DNA from 4 places in the Enterobacter cloacae complex sp. HYC033_NIDB genome. Region 2 is predicted to be linked to each of the others. Evidence: predicted binding sites of a transcription regulator. Region 2 holds the regulator's gene; each other region holds the start of a gene.
What was found. The regulator PhoB, encoded in region 2, activates phosphate uptake and scavenging genes when phosphate is short. The targets are predictions, from matches to a motif close to CTGTCATAAAACTGNCNNAT.

Region 1 (4,337 bases), 210 kb from region 2:
CAGCCCGCCGAAGGAGAACATAATGACCGCCAGCGAGAGGATCAGCCCTTTCCAGCCGGTCGCCAGAAAGCCGCCGTGCTGCCACAGGTTGTCGATGCTCGCGCGCTCGCCGCCGTGGCCGGAGAACAGCAGCCACAGGCCAAAGCCGATCATGCCAATAATCGCCAGCACCTTGATCAGCGCAAACCAGAACTCGGTCTCGCCATACAGGCGCACGTTCACAAGGTTAACGGCGTTAATGATGATGAAGAAGGCCGCGGCCCAAATCCACGTCGGCACGTCCGGGAGCCAGTACTGCATATAGATGCCGGCGGCGGTCAGCTCTGCCATGCCCACCAGCACGAACATCACCCAGTAGTTCCAGCCGGAGAGGAAGCCTGCGAACGGCCCCCAGTATTTATAGGCAAAGTGTGCGAAGGAGCCGGACACCGGCTCTTCAACGACCATCTCGCCGAGCTGGCGCATGATCAGGAAGGCGATAATCCCGGCGAGAGCGTAACCCAGCAGAACCGCCGGGCCAGCCATTTGAATGGCGGGGCCGATGCCGAGAAACAGCCCGGTACCGATCGCGCCGCCAAGGGCAATTAACTGAATATGTCGATTTTGCAAACCACGTTGCAGCGTCGGACTCTGATCCGACGAAGCTTCAGCGCTACCATGGCCTGAAGCGGATGACGCGTCTTTCACGCCCTACCCCTGTCTCTTTTTTAGAAGGGGCACGTTTTAACACTTCATGCTGGTGGTAGCAAGCTTAACGCCGGGCCAGCGCATGCGCCCGGCGGATAAACGTCACGACCCGATGATCCCGCCGTCCGCTTTGGTAATCACCACCGTTGACGATCGCGGACGCCCGTTCGGGCTGGCGTCTGGCCAGTTGGAAACAGCGCGCGGATTGGCCGGGTCGGTAATATCATCCCCGCCCTCCCCCGGATGCTGAATGTTGATAAACAGCGTGCGGTTGTCCGGCGTAAACGCAATGCCGGTGATTTCACATCCGCGCGGCCCGGTCAGAAAACGGCGATACTCGTTGGTGCCCGGAATGGTGGCGACCATCTGGTTATTGCCCATCCCCTCGTACGCTTTCTTATTGATGGTGCTGGAGGAGACGTCGGTCTGGATCCACAGGACGCCCCGGTGATCGAACGACAACCCATCCGGGCTGCCGAATGCCGCGCCCTGCATGGAGCCTTTGGCCTTCGGATCGTCGCCGTCGGTACGCCCGGCCATAACCAGAATATCCCACTTAAAGCGTGCGGCGGCAGGATCGGCACCCTCTTCGTGCCAGTGCATGATGTGACCAAACACGTTGTTGGCGCGCGGGTTAGCGGCATCGACCGGCGCCTTGCCCTCCTTCCCGCGATCGCTGTTGTTGGTGAGCGTACAGTAGACGCTGCCGCTGGCGTGCGGATCGACGGCAATCCACTCGGGACGATCCATTTTCGTTGCCCCCACCGCGTCGGCCGCCAGGCGGGTTTTGATCAGCAGATCGCCCTGGCTTTCAAACCCGTTGCTTTTATCCAGGCCATTTTGCCCGAAGATCAGCGGCAGCCAGTCGCCGCTTCCGTCCTGGTTGAACCTGGCGACGTACAGCGTGCCGGACGTCAGCAGCTGCATATTGGCTTCCCGGTTCGCGGGATCGTATTTTTTGTCGGAGACAAACTTATAGATGTACTCAAACTTCTGGTCGTCGCCCATGTAGACCACCACGCGATTATCGGCGGCGAGCGTGACGGCGGCCCCCTCATGCTTGAAGCGGCCCAGCGCGGTGTGCTTGCGCGGCGTGGAGGTCGGGTTGTAGGGATCGATCTCCACCACCCAGCCGAAACGGTTGGGTTCGTTAGGGGTTTTATCGACGCTGAACCGCTCATCCACCTCGTTCCAGCGGTAGGACTCATCGCTGTCGCTGATGCCGTAGCGTTTTTCCAGCGGATTGAGATCGGCTTTTTTCACAAAAATGTCCGACCAGTTCTCCTCGCAGGTGAGATAGGTGCCCCACGGCGTGTGACCGTTGGCGCAGTTCTGCATGGTGCCCAGCACGCGTTCCCCCTGCGGGTCGGCGGCGGTTTTCATTAAGTCCTGATGCCGCGCCGGGCCGGTAAGCTGCATCGGCGTATTGACGGTAATACGCCGGGCGAAGGAAGACGGACGCACCACCTCCCAGCCGCTGCCCGTTTTTTTCACTTCCACCACCGACACGCCCATCGCATTCTGCCCCTTGCGGGCTTTGTCGAGGCTCCAGTTCGCCGTGCCGTCGGTAAACAGCATCCCGTTATCGATGTATTCATGGTTCAGCGCCAGCAGGCCATGCTCCGGGTTTTGCGCCCCCTGCGGCAGGCTAAACCACGCCATGCCGTCGTGGTGCATGCCCGCCTGCACAGCCTGTTCGTCTGTGGTATTACTGGCGTCCGGCTTAAATGCCGGCATGTTGTCTTTGATTCCCGTCGGATCACCCCAGCGATAGAACGGGCGGGCAATATAGCCTTCTGGCACCCTGACCGTGTCTTCCGTGGAGACGTCGATGCTGGTAAAGCCCAGGGAAACCGCTTTTGCCAGCGCGGAAGGCTTCGATACCGCGGCAATGGCATTTTCGGGTGTGATCAGATACGGGAATGATACGGCGGCCCCCGCTACGGCCCCCATCTGGAGAAAACGGCGGCGGGAGAGGAACACCTCTGCAACCTCGGAGAATACCGGGTTAGCGCTGCGGTTACTGATATCGTCGCGATGTTCTTTTTTAAATACGGATTTGAGGGGTCTGCCCATAGCGGCTTCCTGTCATTGGCCAAGAGGTAAGGATGTGGCGACCAGTGTAAGAAGCTTTTATTACAATTTTATAACACGACAACGAAGGGATTGGGGCGTCCCTGCCCCGGATAACGAGGTGGAACGCTTAGAACTCGTAGCCAACCGAGACCTTAAAGGTACGCGGCTCGCCCTGAGTGATGTAAGTACCGGAATCGTCCACGCTTGACCAGTAGTTCTCGTTGGTCACGTTGTCGATGCCTGCCCGCACGGTCATCTGGTTTTCATTGTGGTTCACCGCGAAGCGATAGCGCATGCCCAGATCCAGCGTGGTGTAGCTGTCCAGCTTTTTGGTGTTCGCAAGATCGGCATACTGCGTGCCGGAGTGGTTAACGCGTGCGGTCGCCGTCAGGCCTTCAATCGGCTTGATATCGTACTCTGCGCCCAGCACGGCGTAGAAGCTCGGAATACCGATCGCATCGTTGCCCTGATTGACGCCGTTTTTGGTTTTGGTCAGCTCGGCCTGCAACCAGGCGGCGCTGGCATTCAGACGCATCCCAAGCATTGGCTCGCCGAAGACGTTCAGCTCCACGCCGCGGTTACGCTGTTCTGCATCCAGGCCGTAGTGACCGCTGTCGTCAAGGATCGCCGACGGCATTTTGATCTCAAACAGCGCCAGGGAGCCGCCCACGCGGCCAAAGTCCGCCTTTACGCCCACTTCGTTCTGCTTAGAGTGCACGATACCGGTGCTCTGGCCGTAGTTAGTAGCAGTGTTCGGCGCAGTTTCACCGGGCTGTAACGCCTCGGTGTGGTTGGCGTAGAGGGAAATTTCCTCCCACGGTTTATAGACTACGCCGTAGGTTGGCATCCAGCGGCTGCCGTCGAAACCGTCCGCGTCGTTTTCCGCGCCGGTGATTTTGTTGTACCCGCGGATGACAACTTTCTGATGACGTGCGCCTGCGGTGAACAGCAGCTTGTCGTCCAGTACGCCCAGCGTATCGCTCAGCAGCCAGCCCTGGGTACGGGTGCGCCCGCTGGTCAGCGGATCGCTGTATTTCCCGCCTAAGCCGTTGAAGTTAGTGCTGTCCGGCATATCAACGCCGGTGTTGTGATAGATGTTGGTGGTCGGGTTATCTGCCGCCGCCGACATTTTCCACGCGATTTTTTCGTTTTTGGTCATCGCTGAATACCCGACGTTGACCTTGTGCGAGACAAAACCGGTGTCAAAGTTACCGCGAATGCCCGCCATGCCGCTGACGGAATCGCTGATGCGGTTGGTATCAAGGCGGCTGACCGTCGCATTACCGCTCTTATCGAGGAGCTTCGGCGCGCTGTAGATCCCTTCTTCGTGCGCGTGCTGCGCGCCGAGACCGGTATATGCCGTCCAGCTATCGGTGATGTCATACTCGCTGCGCCACATCCCGAACTCGTTTTCGATATCGCTGTAGGCCCACTTCTGCGAGAAGTTGCGATCGTTCTTCGGCGGCTCAGGCACAAAGTCCACCGCCGAGATGTTGACGCTGGTTGGGCTGCCGTGGAAGGTTTTTTTCTGGTAGCCCAGGTCCAGCGAGGTGCGGAAGCGGTCGCCTTTGTAA
Region 2 (4,337 bases):
CTTTCGTGATGGCTGACGGCATGCTTCACAATTGCCAGTCCCAGTCCGCTCCCGCCGGTCTGCCGCGAGCGCGCCTTATCCACCCGGTAGAATCGTTCGGTGAGACGCGGGAGGTGCTCGGGCCCGATCCCCGGCCCGTTGTCCTCGACGCTAAACTCAGCGCCCGCCGGGGTATGCTGCCAGCTCACCGCGATATGCGTCCCTTTCGGGGTATGATTCACGGCGTTATAGACCAGGTTTGAGATAGCGCTTCGCAGCTCATCTTCACTGCCGAGCACTTTCAGCGTGTTATCAACGTCAAAACTCAGGGTGTGCTGATTATGACTCAGCGTTTGGGCTTCGCGCTCCACCACCCGCAACATCATCGGCACATCAATGATGTCGTTTAGCGCCAGCGACGGGGCAGCCTCAATCTTTGAAAGCGTCAGCAGCTGTTTGACCAGCCCTTCCATGCGGAACGTCTGCTCCCGCATGGTATGCAGTGCTTTCTCACGCGGCGCCCCCTCAAGCGTTTGCTCCTGCATCATCTCCAGGTAGCCCTGAAGCACCGTCAACGGCGTACGCAGCTCGTGGCTAACGTTGGCAAAGAAGTTACGTCTCGCGCCCTCAAGCTGGTGCATCTGGGTAACGTCCCGCGCTACCATCAGCCACTGCCGATCGCTGTAGGGCATCACGCGGATTTCCAGATGGCGACCGTTATTGAGCTTCAGATTGTGCGGGCGCGAAAAATCCCGCTTTTTCAGATACAGCGTGAACTCGGGATAACGCAGAAGGTTCAGGATGTTCTGACCATTATCATCCGGCCAGCGCAGGCCCAGCAGCTGTTGCGCGAGGCCATTACACCAGAAGATTGTCCCTTCTTCTGTCGTCAGGATCACCGCGTCCGGCAGCGACTCCGCACCGCTACGAAAGCGTTTGATCAGGCTTCCCAGCTCACGACGGCGCTTTTTGTTACGCATCTGCATCTGGTGCAGGCCGTAGAGTAGCGGTTCCCAGCTCCCGCTTCCCGGCGGGGGTGTCATACTTCTGTCGACCCACAGCCACCAGGAGAGACGCAGTAAATTCCAGAAATGCCAGACGAGCAATCCCGTCACGGCCACCAGTAAAAACCACGGCAGATAGCCAAAGATAGCCCCCAGAATGAGGGCCGGAATACAACATAAGATCAGTTCAAAGACGAGCCTTTTCCATGACAGACGTTCCAGCACGCGTCACACTCCTGTCATTGTTCAGAAACGGGTCGAGAAACGATAACCCGTGCCGCGGACCGTCTGTACCATGCGATCGTGGCCGCTCAGTTCCAGTGCTTTACGCAGGCGGCGAATATGGACGTCAACCGTTCGGTCTTCGACATAGACGTTAGTTCCCCAGACGTTATTCAGCAACTGTTCGCGGCTGTAAACGCGCTCCGGGTGGGTCATAAAGAAGTGCAGGAGTTTAAATTCGGTCGGTCCCATATCGAGGGGATTTTCACCGGTCATGACCCGGTGTGAGGTAGGATCCAGGCTCAGCCCCTGCATCTCAATCACCTCTTCCACCGCCATCGGTGAAATACGGCGCATCACGGCTTTGATACGCGCCACCAGCTCTTTCGGGGAGAACGGTTTAGTGATGTAATCGTCCGCGCCGGTTTCCAGACCGCGCACGCGATCCTCTTCCTCGCCGCGCGCCGTCAGCATTACCACCGGGATATCGCGGGTCATCGCCTCGCGTTTGATATGCTTGATAAACTGCAATCCGGAACCGCCAGGCAGCATCCAGTCCAGCAGGATCAGATCGGGCCAGGGTTCATTCAGCTGGTTCACCGCGCTGTCATAATCTTCCGCTTCAACCGGCTGGAAGCCATTTTGTTCAAGCACGAAGCACACCATTTCACGGATCGGAGCTTCATCTTCTACGACCAGAATACGTCTCGCCATACTTTGCCCTGTCTTATCGTATTTAAGTTACAAGTCTGTAATGCGGCGTCATTATGCGTCAGATTTATGACAGATTTATGAAAAACATTACCACTATAAATAGCAAACTGTTGTTTTATTACAGCGGTTATTTTCCGTTCCCCGAACGTTTATAATCCTGCTTTCTTATTATTGCCACGGATCTTTTATGCGCATACTTCACACCTCAGACTGGCACCTGGGTCAAAATTTTTACAGCAAAAGCCGCGCCGCGGAACATGAAGCGTTCCTGAACTGGCTGCTGGAGACGGCTCAGGCTCACGAGGTGGACGCGATTATTGTGGCGGGCGACATTTTTGATACCGGATCGCCGCCGAGCTATGCGCGTGAGCTGCACAACCGTTTTGTGGTCAACCTCCAGCAAACCGGTTGTCACCTTGTGATTGTCGCCGGAAACCATGACTCGGTGGCGACGCTGAATGAATCCCGCGATATTCTGGCGTTCCTCAATACCACCGTGGTGGCCAGCGCCGGACACGCGCCGCAGATCCTGAAAAAACGCGACGGCACGCCGGGCGCAGTGCTGTGCCCAATTCCGTTTTTACGCCCGCGCGATATCGTGCAAAGCCAGGCAGGTCTGTCCGGCAGCGAAAAACAGCAGCATCTGTTGCAGGCCATCACCCGCTATTATCACCAGCAACATACGGAAGCCTGCGCCCTGCGCGGCGATCAGGCCATTCCGATCATTGCCACCGGGCACCTCACCACCGTCGGAGCCAGTAAGAGTGATGCGGTGCGCGAGATCTATATCGGTACGCTGGACGCGTTTCCGGCGCAAAACTTCCCCCCCGCCGACTACATTGCCCTCGGGCATATTCACCGGGCGCAGATCATCGGCGGCTGCGAGCATATCCGCTACTGCGGCTCGCCCATTTCGCTCAGTTTTGACGAAACGGGCAAAGCCAAATCCGTGCATCTGGTGAGCTTCACCGGAGGCAAACTCAGCGCCGTTGAGACGCTTGAGGTGCCGGTCACCCAGCCGCTGGCGGTGCTGAAAGGCGATCTGGCCGCCATTACCGCTCAGCTTGAGCAGTGGCGCGGCGCAGCGCTTAATCCCCCCGTCTGGCTCGATATCGAAATCACCACCGACGACTACCTGTACGATATGCAGCGTAAAATACAGACGCTGACGGAAGACCTTCCCGTGGAGGTGCTGCTGGTACGCCGCAGCCGCGAGCAGCGCGAGAAAATACTGCTCAACGCCCAGCGTGAAACGCTTAGCGAACTTCGGGTTGAAGAGGTGTTCGCGCGGCGGCTTGCGCATGAAGAGGTGGACGAGGCCAGACGCACCAGGCTTAACGAGCTGTTTGCCCAGACCCTGCATTCCCTCCATGACGAGGACGAAAACGCATGAAAATTCTGAGCCTGCGCCTGAAAAATCTGAATTCGCTAAAGGGTGAGTGGAAAATTGATTTCACCGCGGAGCCGTTCGCCAGCAACGGACTGTTTGCCATCACCGGCGCAACCGGCGCGGGTAAAACCACGCTGCTGGATGCCATCTGCCTGGCGCTTTACCACGAAACGCCGCGTCTTAATAAGGTCTCTCAGGCGCAAAACGACCTGATGACGCGCGATACCGCCGAATGCCTGGCAGAAGTGGAATTTGAGGTCAAAGGCGTTGCTTATCGCGCTTTCTGGAGCCAGAACCGCGCCCGCAACCAGCCGGACGGGAACTTACAGGCACCGCGCGTTGAGCTGGCCCGCTGCGAAGACGGCAAAATTCTGGCCGACAAAGTCACGGATAAGCTGGAACAAACCGCCACGCTTACCGGGCTGGACTATGGTCGCTTTACCCGTTCGATGTTGCTCTCTCAGGGGCAGTTTGCCGCCTTCCTGAATGCTAAACCGAGCGATCGCGCAGAGCTGCTGGAGGAACTGACCGGCACGGAAATTTACGGCCAGATTTCCGCCATGGTTTTTGAAAAACACAAAGCGGCACGTAACGCGCTGGAGATGTGCGAAGCGCAGGCCGCAGGGGTTGTGCTGCTGAGCGAGGAACAGCAGCAGCACTTGCAGCAAAGTTTGCAGGCACTTACTGACGAAGAAAAAGTCCTGCTGGCACAGCAGCAAAGCCAACAGAAAGATTTTCAGTGGCTTACGCGTAACGACGAACTGATACGTGAGCAGCAGCGTGCAGCCGCTTCGCAGCAGCAGGCGCAACAGGCTCTGACGGACGCCGCGCCCCAACTGGCGAAGCTCAAGCTGGCGCAGCCCGCCGCCCAGCTACGTCCGCTATGGGAGTATCAGCAGGAGCAGACCACCCGCCTGGCGCAGACAACAGAGCGAATTGTTGAAGTAAATACTCGCTTACTCGACAGAGCGGTGCAGCGCTCGCGTATTCGCAACGGTGCGCTGCGCAACCGTGAACAGTTGCAGACA
Region 3 (4,337 bases), 630 kb from region 2:
TATGCGCTCCAGCAGCGTATTCATGTCCTTGTCGATTTCCAGACGCCGCGCCAGCTTGCCGCGATCTTTATCGCACAGTTTTTTCTGCAACTGGGTAATCAGGGTATCGATGGGCGATACGTGCAAAAAATGCAGCACCGGCTCCTTCTGGCCCGGCGTATGGCGGATCAGCGTGGGAAGCGCCGTCATCGGACGATTGCGGTTCGGCAGCACCTCCGTGCCCACAATCGCATTAATGGTGGTCGATTTTCCCGCTTTCATGGTACCCACAATCGCCAGCACCATTTCGAGGCGGGTTATTTTGCGTAATTCGTTATTCAGCATCGCCTGCTGAGCGTCGACACCCCGTGCGCTAAAATGTAATGGCAAAACGTTGTTATTAACGCCGCTCATGGCAGCGGTTGTGCTATCCAGCTTTGCAATCGGCATAGATTTTAATGAATCAAGATTGTTCAGCGCGAGCTGTAACAAACGTTCAGCTTCCTGGCTTAATTCAAATATGGTCTGTGTGTGCATGATAAAAGCCTTCCCTTAACGCAAATTTATTACTTTTATTAAGCCACATGTTTTAATTATACTTTTCAGGCTTATATGATCACGTATGGAAAACATGTTCATTTAATACAACTAACTGAAGATAATGAGAATTTAAAAACCACCCTCGTAATACGTGTAAAACATCCCCTGGCCAGAAAGCCAAAAGTGAATAGACAAAACGCATTTTCAGGAAACATCAGGATATATCATCGTTATTTACCCACCAAAAAAGAGAGGTATTCCCTGGCGCCAAAAGATGTATGGCGTCAGAAGAGGATAGATAAATAACGGCTTGTTCCTTCACCTTATCCGAAATGGCACAGCGTAGCAATTTGCTGTAATAAAATATTCGATACATTTAGCATGATTACGATCTCTGCCGTTCAGGGCTTAAGATTCCCTTAATTCACTGACAGTTCGTGTCATCGCTTGCGCATTTATGCGCTATTTTTATAAAACAATATCACCGACAAAAGTGGGGATTTGCGTTATACTCGCTGCCTTTTTCGGCACACTGCCGTCATTTAGCTGGCGTTTTCCAGCGTGTTAACACTTTTGAGGATACCAACATGCAACTTCCACACTGCCCGAAATGCAATTCTGAATACACCTATGAAGACAATGGCATGTTCGTTTGCCCGGAATGCGCCCATGAATGGAACGATGCGGAGCCTGCACAGGACAGCGATGCGCTGATCGTGAAAGACGCAAACGGCAACCTGCTGGCAGACGGCGACAGCGTTACCGTTGTGAAAGATCTGAAGGTAAAAGGCAGCTCCTCTATGCTGAAGATCGGCACTAAAGTCAAAAATATCCGTCTGGTTGAAGGCGATCATAATATCGACTGCAAAATTGACGGCTTCGGTCCGATGAAACTGAAATCTGAGTTCGTGAAAAAGAACTGATTGTCCCGCCCGGTGACGCTTCGCTTACCGGGCGTTCGGGAACTACACTTAACGGGCTTTTCTTACGTGAGGTAAAGATTATGCCGTTAAGTCCCTACATCTCTTTCGCCGGCAACTGTGCGGAGGCGACCGCCTTCTATCAGCAGGCCGTCGGCGCAGAGCTCCTCTACAAAATCACCTTCGGCGAAATGCCCAAAGACGAAAACAGTGAAGAAGGCTGTCCGTCAGGCATGAACTTCCCGGATACCGCCATCGCCCACTCTAACGTCCGCATTGCCGGCAGCGATATCATGATGAGCGATGGTCTGCCACCCGGCAGCAGCGCGCAGTACGCCGGATTTACGCTGGTGCTCGACACGCAGGACGTGGATGAAGGCAAACGCTGGTTCGACAACCTCTCTGATGGCGGCAATGTGGAAATGGCCTGGCAGGAGACTTTCTGGGCGCACGGATTCGGGAAAGTCACCGACAAATACGGCGTGCCGTGGATGATTAACGTCGTTAAGCAGCAGCACTAATTTTCGGGCGGTGGGCAGTCTGCCTCCGCCTGTCATCAAACTCCCCTCAACTCTTCAAATTCCCGCAACCGAGACTTAACCCAAATGTCATATTGATGCGCCAGCATGAGGCCACATTTATCGTGAGGCCCGGCACATGCAAACTGTCATTCGCGTCGAGAAACTGAGCAAAACCTTCCATCACAACAAGGCGCTGCATGCCGTTGATCTGACCGTCCAGCAGGGCGAAATGGTGGCGCTGTTGGGGCCGTCTGGTTCAGGTAAATCCACCCTTCTTCGTCACTTGAGCGGCCTGATTACCTGTGACAAAACGCCGGAAAGCCGCGTCGAACTGCTGGGTAACACCGTGCAACATGCGGGGCGTCTGGCGAGCGATATTCGCAAAAGCCGCGCTCAGACGGGCTATATCTTTCAGCAGTTCAACCTGGTGAACCGCCTGACCGTGCTCGAGAACGTGCTGATAGGCGCGCTCGGCAGCACCCCGTTCTGGCGCACCTGCCTGCGCTGGTTCTCCCCATCCCAGAAGCAAGAAGCCCTACAGGCGCTGACCCGCGTCGGCATGGCGCATTTCGCCCACCAGCGCGTCTCCACGCTCTCCGGCGGACAGCAGCAGCGCGTCGCCATTGCCCGCGCCCTGATGCAGAAAGCCAAAATCATTCTGGCCGATGAACCTATCGCCTCGCTGGACCCGGAATCGGCCCGCATCGTGATGGAAACCCTGCGCGACATCAATCAGAACGACGGCATCACCGTGGTGGTGACGCTGCATCAGGTGGATTACGCCCTGCGCTACTGCGAGCGCATCGTCGCCCTGCGTCAGGGCCATGTGTTCTTCGATGGCGCAAGCCACCAGTTTGATAACGAACGTTTCGATCATCTCTACCGCAGCGTAAACCGCGTCGAAGAGCGCGCGCAGGCTGCTTAACGTCCCCATAACGAGGAATGGACATGAACTACAAAGCCGTTGCCGCGCTGGCCTTCACCAGCATGTTCAGCATCAGCACCCTGCTAAGCCCTGCTTACGCAGAGGAACAGGAAAAAGCGCTGAACTTTGGCATCATTTCAACGGAATCACAGCAAAACCTGAAGCCGCAGTGGGAACCGTTCCTGAAAGATATGGAAACCAAACTGGGGATCAAAGTGAACGCCTTCTTCGCCCCGGACTACGCGGGCATCATTCAGGGAATGCGCTTCAACAAAGTCGACATCGCCTGGTATGGCAACCTCTCTGCTATGGAAGCGGTAGATCGCGCGAACGGCCAGGTCTTCGCCCAGACCGTTGCGGCAGACGGCTCCCCGGGCTACTGGAGCGTGCTGATCGTGAACAAAGACAGCCCGATCAACAACCTCAACGACATGCTCGCCAAACGCAAAGAGCTGACCTTTGGTAACGGCGACCCGAACTCCACCTCCGGCTTCCTCGTCCCTGGCTACTACGTCTTCGCGAAAAACAACGTCTCCGCCAGCGACTTTAAGCGCACGGTCAACGCCAGCCACGAAACCAACGCCCTGGCCGTGGCGAATAAGCAGGTTGACGTCGCCACCAACAACACTGAAAACCTCGACAAGCTGAAGACCTCCGCGCCGGACAAGCTGAAGGAAATCAAGGTCATCTGGAAATCACCGCTGATCCCGGGCGACCCGATCGTGTGGCGCAAAAACCTCTCTGAGAACACCAAGGACAAGGTCTACGACTTCTTTATGAACTACGGCAAAACGCCGGAAGAGAAAGCGGTTCTGGCACGTCTGGGCTGGGCGCCGTTCCGCGCGTCCAGCGATTTGCAGCTGGTGCCGATTCGCCAGCTGGCGCTGTTCAAGCAGATGCAGGGCGTGAAGGACAACAAAGGTCTGAAGGAAGAAGAGAAGACCAGCAAAGTGTCGGAAATTCAGGCGCAACTGGACGATCTCGACCGCCTGACCGCCGCGCTCGGCGCCATGACCAGCGTGAATAAAGCGGTGCAGTAACGCTTTTCTCCCTCTCCCTGTGGGAGAGGGCCGGGGTGAGGGCATCAGCACGCACATTTCCCCCTCACCCTAACCCTCTCCCTCAAGGGAGAGGGGACTAAACCCAAAGGAGCCAACATGCAAACCATCACCCTCCCGCCGCCAAAGCGCAGCTGGTTCTCGCTCATAAGCTGGGCCATTCTGCTGGCGGTGCTCGTTATCTCCTGGAAGGGCGCGGAGATGGATCCGCTGCTGCTCTTCAAAGATTCCGGCAACATGGCGACCTTCGCCGCCGACTTCTTCCCGCCGGACTTCAGCCAGTGGCAGGACTACCTCGGTGAAATGGCGATCACCCTGCAAATTGCCGTCTGGGGCACCGCCCTCGCCGTGATCCTCTCCATTCCGTTTGGCCTGATGAGCGCCGAAAACATCG
Region 4 (4,337 bases), 1.8 Mb from region 2:
TTATCACACACAACGTTTAATATGGCAAGCCATTTTTAAACGTGTCTCGATCCGCCGCACAAATTCAGACGTTACTCCATAACAATCTGCACAGTTATGCGAATTGTCAAATGAAGCGCCACCTGACCTCACTGCCCGCAGGGTGCGTTGACGCGCCCTGTAATCAAAGACTTTTTAAACATAGCTCAATCATTTCAAAGCGTCCATCCCAATCCCAGAATTTCTTTAAAGGAATGACTGAGTTAGAACATTTTGTGAAAAGTTATGCTGAAAACATTGCAACGCACCAACATGTGTCAGGGAATATACGATGTTAATTACATTTTGCTAACTGTATTAAAAACCACCATTTAATAAGTGTTATTCTGCACCAAAATAATGAAATTTTTATGACTCTGCCTCAAAACAAGGCAAGCAAAACGTTTCGATAAAAATAAAACACTTCAGGAAAGATAAAGCACACTATTTATTCAACGAAACTGAATTTGTTAAATAAGGATAAATATTCGCCAGTTTTCAGTGTGCTAAAACATGAGTTAACTGCTGCTTAATTAAATGCCGGGAAGTTGTGGGATGCATTTGATAAGGGAGGGGATTTACGCCGTACGTCAGGCCACCTCCCCGCTCCGGGCAGACTATCGTTCAGCTACCAGGCGAATGAAGTCTTCCTCGTCTTGTTGTTGAGCAACAGCGTCCTTCGGTACCGCTTTCTCCTCCGGCTCGTTGGCTTCGCACAAACGACGCAGCAGCGCAGTCTGCCGTTTCTGCTGATCGAGCAATGCTTCCAGCAGCTCAATCTGCTCGTTTGTGCGGGAGCTGGCGCGGTTAACGAAAAACCACAGCACCAGCCCAACGACCAGCACCAACAAAGACATTACCAGGGATGCAATGCTCAGCAGCCCCGAATTCAGTAACTCACCCATTTCACCACCTCAGTAAAAACCGCCATTTTACCACTGCCGCCGCGTAAGGACATCACTCAGCGTAAAAATGGTCTCTACCAGGGGATAAACTTATTGATTGAACAAATGCCGCTAAAGAACTGTACATCCTGATCGCACATCACATTGATAGTCTGCGTCCACAGCACCACGCATGCTATCAACACTATAATCAGAATTACCCAGCGTATTTTTTTCACTCCACACTCCGTCTTATGACCTGATACAGCCAGGTTATCACGGTTATCTTAAACAGGGGCTAACTGTACCTTCAACAGACGCTTTTCGGAATCGTGCACTTGTTTCACTGCGTAAAGCCGTTACGCTTACTCTATGACAACAAAGAAAAAAGAGGCAACGATGCGTTTACTTATTCGTACAGTAATTGTACTGGCCATTGTCTGGATCGGCCTGTTATTAAGTGGGTACGGCGTATTAATGGGGAGCAAAGAAAATGCCGCGGGTCTGGGTATCCAGTGTAAATATCTTACCGCCCAGGGGATAAGCACGGCTCAGTACATCCATTCCGACAGCGGGATCATCGGGTTAACCAACTGTCCTGTGCTGCGTAAATCATCTGTTGTGGTTGATAACGGTTAATCAGCGCTGAACTTCGCTTACAGAAACGCCGCAAAAGTGCGGCGTTTTTATTGGTGGCGTCGATCAGAACGGATAATCGTTATAGCCCATCTGCTCTGAAATTTTGCGCGCTGCGGTATGCAGAATCGCCACATATTCATGAAGACGCTCTTCAGAGAAACGCAGCGTTGGGAACGAAATGCTCAGGCCCGCAATGACAACGCCGAAGCGGTCAAACACCGGCACACCGATGCAACGCAGCCCCTCTTCCTGCTCTTCGTTATCTTCCCCGTAACCCTGCTCACGCACTTTATCCAGCACGCTCAGCAGTTCTTCCGTACTGGTAATCGTGCGGTCGGTGCTGCGTTTGTACTCCACCCCGTCAAGGATTTGCTTCACCTCTTCGCGATCGCGCCAGGCCAGCAGTACTTTACCAATTGCGGTGCTGTACAGCGGGTTACGACGACCAATGCGTGAATACATGCGCAGGTTGTACATGGAGTCAATTTTGTGGATGTAAACAATGCTGTCTTCATCCAGCGCACCGAGGTGAATTGTCTCTTTCGTCAGTCGTGAAAGTTCACGCATCTGAATGTCAGCGCTGCGGATCAGATCCACGTTCTGCAAGGCACGGGCGCCCAGTTCAAACAGTTTCAGGGTCAGAGAATATTTTTCTGATTCTCCTTCCTGCGCGACATAACCCAATGATTTCATCGTCTGCAAAAAGCGATAAACGGTGCTTTTCGACATCATCACACGCTGCGACAACTCTGTAATACCAATTTCACGCTCTTCTCCGAGCGCCTGCAAGATGCCAAACACCTTCAGCACGGAAGAAACAGAATCTGGCTGCTTATCCAAATCTGCGATTGCCATTTATCACCTCATGGAGAGTGTTTTATAAAAATCAGAACCGGTTTTTATTATAAATTCGTGTGATGCGTGCTGCAATCTATCTGGGTTTACTTCGTTACAAATCTGCGACATAAAACCGAAATAACGATGCTAAAATAGTTACTCTGAAAATAATTTCACGTTGAGCCATTCTTTTCCCATGCAAAAAAACGTTTCTGATGGCCTGCCCTTACCGCAGCGGTACGGGGCAATTGCCACTATTGTCATCGGTATTTCGATGGCTGTCCTTGACGGTGCGATTGCCAACGTGGCTCTTCCTACGATTGCCAAAGACCTTAATGCTTCGCCGGCAAGCTCCATCTGGATTGTGAACGCGTACCAGATAGCGATTGTGATTTCCCTTCTGTCACTCTCTTTCCTGGGCGATATGTTTGGTTATCGCCGGGTTTACCAGTGCGGGCTGGTGGTGTTTACCCTCACCTCGCTCTTCTGTGCCCTTTCAGATTCACTGCACACCCTTACGCTGGCGCGTATCGCGCAGGGCTTTGGCGGCGCGGCGCTAATGAGCGTGAACACGGCCCTGATACGGCTTATTTATCCTCAACGCCACCTGGGGCGCGGCATGGGCATTAACTCCTTTATTGTGGCCGTGTCGTCCGCCGCCGGCCCAACGATTGCCGCCGCCATCCTGTCCGTTGCCTCGTGGCAGTGGCTGTTTGCCATTAACGTGCCGCTGGGCATTGTGGCGATCTTCTTCGCCCTGCGCTATCTTCCGGAAAATGGTCCGAAAAGTACCATGCCACGTTTCGATCTGCCCAGCGCCGTGATGAACGCGCTGACTTTTGGCCTGCTGATTACCGCGCTGAGCGGATTTGCGCAGGGACAGTCTCTGTCGCTCATTGCCGCAGAAATCGTTGCCATGCTTATCATCGGCTTTTTCTTTGTACGACGTCAGCTGGCGCTGCCCGTGCCGCTACTTCCGGTGGATTTGCTACGTATTCCGCTGTTTTCGCTATCCATTTGTACCTCCATTTGCTCGTTCTGCGCCCAGATGCTGGCGCTGGTTGCGCTGCCGTTCTTTTTGCAGAGCGTGATTGGCCGTTCAGAAGTGGAGACAGGCTTGCTGCTCACGCCCTGGCCGCTGGCAACCATGGTGATGGCCCCGCTGGCCGGTTACCTTATTGAGCGCGTCCATGCCGGGCTTCTGGGGGCGATTGGGCTGGTTGTCATGGCGGTGGGACTGTTTTCGCTGGCGCTCCTGCCCGCCTCGCCGGGGGATCTGGATATTATCTGGCGCATGATCCTGTGCGGGGCCGGTTTTGGTCTGTTCCAGTCCCCTAATAACCACACGATTATCACCTCTGCCCCACGTCATCGCAGCGGTGGCGCCAGCGGGATGCTGGGCACGGCAAGACTGTTAGGGCAAAGCACCGGGGCCGCACTGGTGGCGTTGATGTTTAACCTTGCCGGGCAGAATGCGACACAGGTTGCGCTGATTACCGCAGGGACCCTGGCGACCCTCGCGGCTGTCATTAGCGGCCTTCGCGTCACCCAGCCAAAGGCGCAGGCATAAAAAAACCGGGCGGAGAATGGCTCCAGCCCGGTTCTTTTCAACCCGATTACGTTACTTCAGGTATTCGCCGCTACGCAGCGCTTCAATACGTTTATCCAGCGGCGGGTGAGACATAAACAGCTCGCTCAGCGACTTTGATTTGCCGTTGATGCAGAAGGCCATCATGCTGTTTGCTTCCTGCGGCTCGTAGCTGGTTTTCAGTCGTTGCAGCGCAGCAATCATCTTTTCACGACCCACCAGTTTCGCGGAACCGGCATCCGCGTGGAACTCACGATGACGGGAGAACCACATGGTAATGATGCTTGCCAGGATACCGAACACCAGCTCCAGCACCATTGAAACAGCAAAATAGATCAGCGGGTTGCCGTTGCTCTCTTCACCCTCATCAC

Region 1: the regulator PhoB is predicted to act here: its motif matches at 2,821-2,840, upstream of O1721_RS09680 (PhoX family protein).
Region 3: the regulator PhoB is predicted to act here: its motif matches at 1,990-2,009, upstream of phnC (phosphonate ABC transporter ATP-binding protein).
Region 4: the regulator PhoB is predicted to act here: its motif matches at 2,488-2,507, upstream of kdgR (DNA-binding transcriptional regulator KdgR).

Annotation. Positions count from the first base shown of each region.
Region 1 covers NZ_CP115123.1:2,019,437-2,023,773, reverse strand. The annotation lists gene pheP (phenylalanine transporter) at 1-687, opposite strand, end outside; gene O1721_RS09680 (PhoX family protein) at 790-2,763, opposite strand; gene O1721_RS09675 (TonB-dependent receptor) at 2,891-4,337, opposite strand, start outside.
Region 2 covers NZ_CP115123.1:1,812,538-1,816,874, reverse strand. The annotation lists gene phoR (phosphate regulon sensor histidine kinase PhoR) at 1-1,208, opposite strand, end outside; gene phoB (phosphate response regulator transcription factor PhoB) at 1,230-1,919, opposite strand; gene sbcD (exonuclease subunit SbcD) at 2,107-3,312, shown strand; gene sbcC (exonuclease subunit SbcC) at 3,309-4,337, shown strand, end outside.
Region 3 covers NZ_CP115123.1:1,178,816-1,183,152, reverse strand. The annotation lists gene crfC (clamp-binding protein CrfC) at 1-516, opposite strand, end outside; gene O1721_RS05605 (zinc ribbon domain-containing protein YjdM) at 1,107-1,442, shown strand; gene yjdN (VOC family metalloprotein YjdN) at 1,523-1,960, shown strand; gene phnC (phosphonate ABC transporter ATP-binding protein) at 2,097-2,885, shown strand; gene phnD (phosphonate ABC transporter substrate-binding protein) at 2,909-3,925, shown strand; gene phnE (phosphonate ABC transporter, permease protein PhnE) at 4,043-4,337, shown strand, end outside.
Region 4 covers NZ_CP115123.1:3,571,416-3,575,752, forward strand. The annotation lists gene O1721_RS17095 (YebO family protein) at 636-923, opposite strand; gene mgrB (PhoP/PhoQ regulatory lipoprotein MgrB) at 998-1,141, opposite strand; gene O1721_RS17105 (YobH family protein) at 1,302-1,541, shown strand; gene kdgR (DNA-binding transcriptional regulator KdgR) at 1,605-2,396, opposite strand; gene O1721_RS17115 (MFS transporter) at 2,575-3,948, shown strand; gene htpX (protease HtpX) at 4,000-4,337, opposite strand, start outside.